DNA from 2 places in the Paenibacillus sp. YIM B09110 genome. Region 2 is predicted to be linked to the other one. Evidence: riboswitches for the same ligand, from Rfam matches in the RefSeq annotation. Region 2 holds a riboswitch; the other holds the start of a gene.
The links. Region 2 has a riboswitch for ZMP and ZTP ahead of V8F51_RS06870 (bifunctional 5,10-methylenetetrahydrofolate dehydrogenase/5,10-methenyltetrahydrofolate cyclohydrolase). Riboswitches for the same ligand answer to the same signal wherever they lie in the genome.
Positions count from the first base shown of each region.

Region 1 (2,201 bases), on a different contig from region 2:
TTGTGCGAGTTGCACAATGCGGCTGCACTATGCGTTTTGTATGAAACGAATGGAATATTAGTTTTATAAAATCTTTTTAAAAATTAGCTTTTGCCGCCAAAAATCGGCGATAGTCGGTTACGCTTGAAATATAGGAAAGTATATCATTAAGCCATACTTTCTCTATATTTCTCGGAATGAAACGCGCAGCGCCACCAAAGGACGGCGACAGCCGTTTCACCTTAACGCGACATGATAAGGAGGCAGCAGGCATGAAACGTATTTTATTCGTGTGTACCGGCAATACATGTCGCTCCCCAATGGCGGAAGCGATGCTGAAACGAATGGCCCATATGAAAGGGATTACGGTTGCTGTTCGTTCCGCAGGCGTATCGACGGTTGACGGACTTCCAGTCTCGAAACATGCGCTGGACACGCTTCGCGAACGCGATATCGATCATAAGGGATCTTCCAGAGCGATGACCGCTGAAGCGGTTGAATGGGCAGATCTTATATTGACGATGACCTCCGGACATAAGAGAGGGCTGCTTCAATGGTTTCCTGAAGCGGTTGACAAGACGTATACGCTTAAGGAATACACCAACATAGACGAGCGTGTTCTTGCCGATATTGAGGAGCTTGAAGGGCTTTATACGGACATGCACATGAAGCAGGCTCTCGGTCAGCAGCTTACGTCCTTGGAACGCACGCGTCTGCTTGAACTGGAACGGCGCATTCCTGACTTCGACATCGCTGATCCGTTCGGCGGCTCATTTGCTTTATATGCTAGCTGCGCGCAGGAAATCGAGACGGCGCTTGTCCGTTTGCTTGATAAGATTTCCAAGCGATAAATCGCACTGTCATAGGTGTTTGCAATTGATTGATTTTTTGTCGTTTATCGGCTATGATAAAAATACAAATTAGGTTTCCGATGTAACTGGCGACGGAAGTGGGCTAACCACGGTGGAGCATCGGATCATACGGCCGGTCGCCTGGGCAAAGAGCAACATGCTAACAAGCATGTCATGCTCTTTTTTTGTCTTCATAAGGTCTGTCTTCTTATGAGCCGCTTAGAATTCTCCGTGAAACGAACGCTGAACAGCCTATAGTCCTGATCGGCCGTTTACGCTTGACAAATGCAGGTATAATAAGACTGTAATTGAGTTCGAGGGAGGTCAAAAAAACCTATGAAAATTGCAATTGGAGCCGATCATGCCGGCTATGTGCTAAAGGATGTTGTCGTGCCCTTCATTGAATCGTTGGGACATGAAATTGTCGATGTAGGCTGCGACTGCAGTCAATCGGTTGATTATCCGGACTACGCGCTTCCTGTATGTGATCTCGTTGCGAACGGAGAAGCCGATCGCGGCATTCTGATCTGCGGGACGGGCATTGGGATGTCGATTGCCGCTAATAAAGTGAAGGGCATTCGCTGTGCGCTTGTTCATGATCTCTTCTCAGCTAAAGCGACTCGCGAGCATAACGATACGAACGTGCTTGCCATGGGTGAGAGAATAATTGGTCCGGGCGTCGCTCAGGAAATCATTCGTATCTGGTTGGAAACGCCGTTCTCGCAAGGTGAGCGCCACCAGGGCCGATTGAATAAATTAGCTCAAATCGAACAACAATTTGCTTCGAAATCCGTGTAATCGATATGACGGAAGCATATATGAATGTTCGCGATCCGCTGGAGTCGATTGCTTCGAATGTAGAAACGATCATAAGGGAACTTGCTTCGGCTGGCGGATTGTCGGCTGGACAGCTGCTCGTTATAGGTGTTAGTACAAGCGAGGTGCTTGGTCAGCGCATCGGAACGGCAGGCACGCTGGATACCGCCGAGCGAATATTCGCCGGTGTCGAGGCTGTTCGCAAGGAAATCGGATTTCATCCCGTTTATCAATGCTGCGAGCATCTGAATCGCGCGCTTGTTATCGAACAGCCGGTTGCTGAGCGGCTCGGTCTGGAGCTTGTAGCGGCAGTTCCGATTCCGAAGGCGGGCGGTTCAATGGCCGCATTCGCTTATCGGACGCTCCCGGGAGCTTGTCTAGTCGAGACGGTGGCGGCACATGCGGGCATCGATATCGGCGATACGCTGATTGGGATGCACTTGAAGCGCGTTGCCGTACCGGTTCGGCCATCGATTAAGAGCATCGGCGGCGCCCATGTTACGATGGCGTTCACGAGACCGAAGCTGATCGGCGGCATCCGCGCCGTGTATGAGT
Region 1 is NZ_JBANSP010000034.1:3,260-5,460, forward strand. Features, by position in the region: gene V8F51_RS28445 (low molecular weight protein arginine phosphatase) at 252-830, shown strand; ZMP/ZTP riboswitch at 903-984, shown strand; gene rpiB (ribose 5-phosphate isomerase B) at 1,167-1,628, shown strand; gene V8F51_RS28455 (TIGR01440 family protein) at 1,634-2,201, shown strand, end outside.
Region 1: it holds a riboswitch for ZMP and ZTP, as region 2 does, so the genes downstream of both, rpiB (ribose 5-phosphate isomerase B) here and V8F51_RS06870 (bifunctional 5,10-methylenetetrahydrofolate dehydrogenase/5,10-methenyltetrahydrofolate cyclohydrolase) in region 2, are expected to answer to the same signal.

Region 2 (2,201 bases):
ATTATTTTTGTTAAATTGCACATTTTTCAGCGGCTTCAACGGTATGTTTGAGTAAAGTAGCAATTGTTACTGGCCCGACTCCTGCTGGTACAGGTGTGATTGCGTAAGCGTTCTTTAAACAAGCATCATAGTCAACGTCCCCTAAGTTACCTTTGTTATAACCAGCGTCAATTACTACGGCACCTGGTTTAATCCAATCACCTTGAACAAATTTCGGTTTACCAACAGCAGCAACAACAATATCGCCTAATCGAACGATATCTTCCAGATTGGTCGTTTTAGAATGGCAAGTTGTCACCGTTGCATCCTTGTTTAAAAGCATTGCGGATACAGGTTTCCCAAGGATTGGACTTCTTCCAATGACAACTGCATGTTTTCCTTCGATAGGAATATTGTAGTACTCCAAAATAGCAAGAATAGCTGCTGGTGTACAGGAAGGATAGTCAGCCAAGCCAAAAGCATTTTGAGCAAAACCTTGAGTGGTTACACCGTCTACATCCTTTTCAATACGGATGGCTTCAAATGCAGCTCTCTCGTCTATATGATGGGGAACCGGATGCTGTAACAATATTCCATGAACAGTAGGCTCATCATTAAGTTTATTGATTGCAGCAATTAATTCATCCGTTGTGGTACTCGAAGGAAGATCAACTCGTATAGAATGTATACCGATTCTTTTGCAAGCATTTCCTTTCATTCGTACATAAGTAGCTGATGAAGGATCGTCACCTACTAGAATGGTGGCCAGACATGGGACAATCCCTTTGCCAGAGAGTTCCTTTACTCTAACAACTAATTGTTCCTTCATATCGTCAGCAACTCGATTACCGTCAAGTATTAATTTTTCTACTTTCATGTTATCAGCCCTTTCTATTCTGCTTGAAACATAAAAAGGTAAGGGGATATCCCCCTTACCTCTGCCCAGGCGTACGGCTGTATGAAATATGTGCTCCCTCGTGGTTTCCCACTTTACGCCAGTCACACATACCTAATAATGACTTTAACTTGATTATAGTCCGAAAATTCAAATAAAAGCAAGCGTTTCAGGATAGCTATTACATAGTCAAAGCAGCCATTCCAATTAATTGCTAGTCCATAATCATCTTAACCGCTTTCTTCGCGTACGCAGCATAGGGTTCGATCAGATCAGGGCTTCGATAAATGGCCCACCTGAGTTTATCGAAAGATCTTAATATCAGTATATGTCTAGAGTCATCAAGGTCCTTTTCACTTATACCGTAACCGTCTATAAATGCTTCGAATTCCTCACTGTTTGGACCTTCGCTATGTATATAGCGCTGCATCAGATAGATAATATCTCCATGCGGTACCGTGCTTACTTCGGCGCAGCCCCAATCTATTAACATAACTTGTCCAGCCTGAGTGACAATCGTATTCTTCAATGAGATATCTCCATGAATTAATCCGAAGCGGTACGTTCTTTCCTTCATATTTCCGAACAGTTTACGCACTCTCTGCGATTCCACAGGAGAGATTACCCCCAGTCCAATCAGTGGATCAAGTTCCGTCAAACTATTGATATTATATTGCACATACCCTAACCAACTGCCATCCGATCCTGCATGAGGAGGTGATTGAAACTCACCATGGACGGGATCAATCAGATTTTCCCCATATCCCTTCACCTGAATGGAGTGAAAACGTTTGGCATATTCGCCAAGCTGCCTCCAAATACTAGATTTGGGAACCGAACTGTCCAGCCCGTTTTCTCCATCTACGAAGGTTTGGATCATATACGCAGTGTCATCTGTTATACCAATAGACAGCACCTCTGGTCCTGGAATGCCAACCGCAGCAGACTGTTCGATACACCATCTTTCTTTGAAATAGCTTGAATATGATCCTATATCGTTCATACGCACAACTACTTTACAGTTCTCTGTCTCAACTACACAAACCTGATTTACAATGCCTTTATCTATGATCTGATATGAAGTTTTCACTTGCTCAAGAAGAAAATCGCTTGCAAATCGTTCCGCTCGTTTAACGGCAGAACCAGTAATCATCTCTACCTTCCCCCTTTAACTCCCGGAACAACTTCACCTTGATTAAATTTAATAAATAGCTCCAATTTCGCATAGAAGTCCTCTAATATAAATCGCGAATCCACACTCCGGTATACCCGTATCTTGCGATTTCCCAGTTTGCGCTTATATCCCATTTCTGGAGTTATTTCAGGC
Region 2 is NZ_JBANSP010000004.1:34,807-37,007, forward strand. Features, by position in the region: gene V8F51_RS06870 (bifunctional 5,10-methylenetetrahydrofolate dehydrogenase/5,10-methenyltetrahydrofolate cyclohydrolase) at 11-856, opposite strand; ZMP/ZTP riboswitch at 913-992, opposite strand; gene V8F51_RS06875 (phosphotransferase family protein) at 1,089-2,027, opposite strand; gene V8F51_RS06880 (nucleoside hydrolase) at 2,030-2,201, opposite strand, start outside.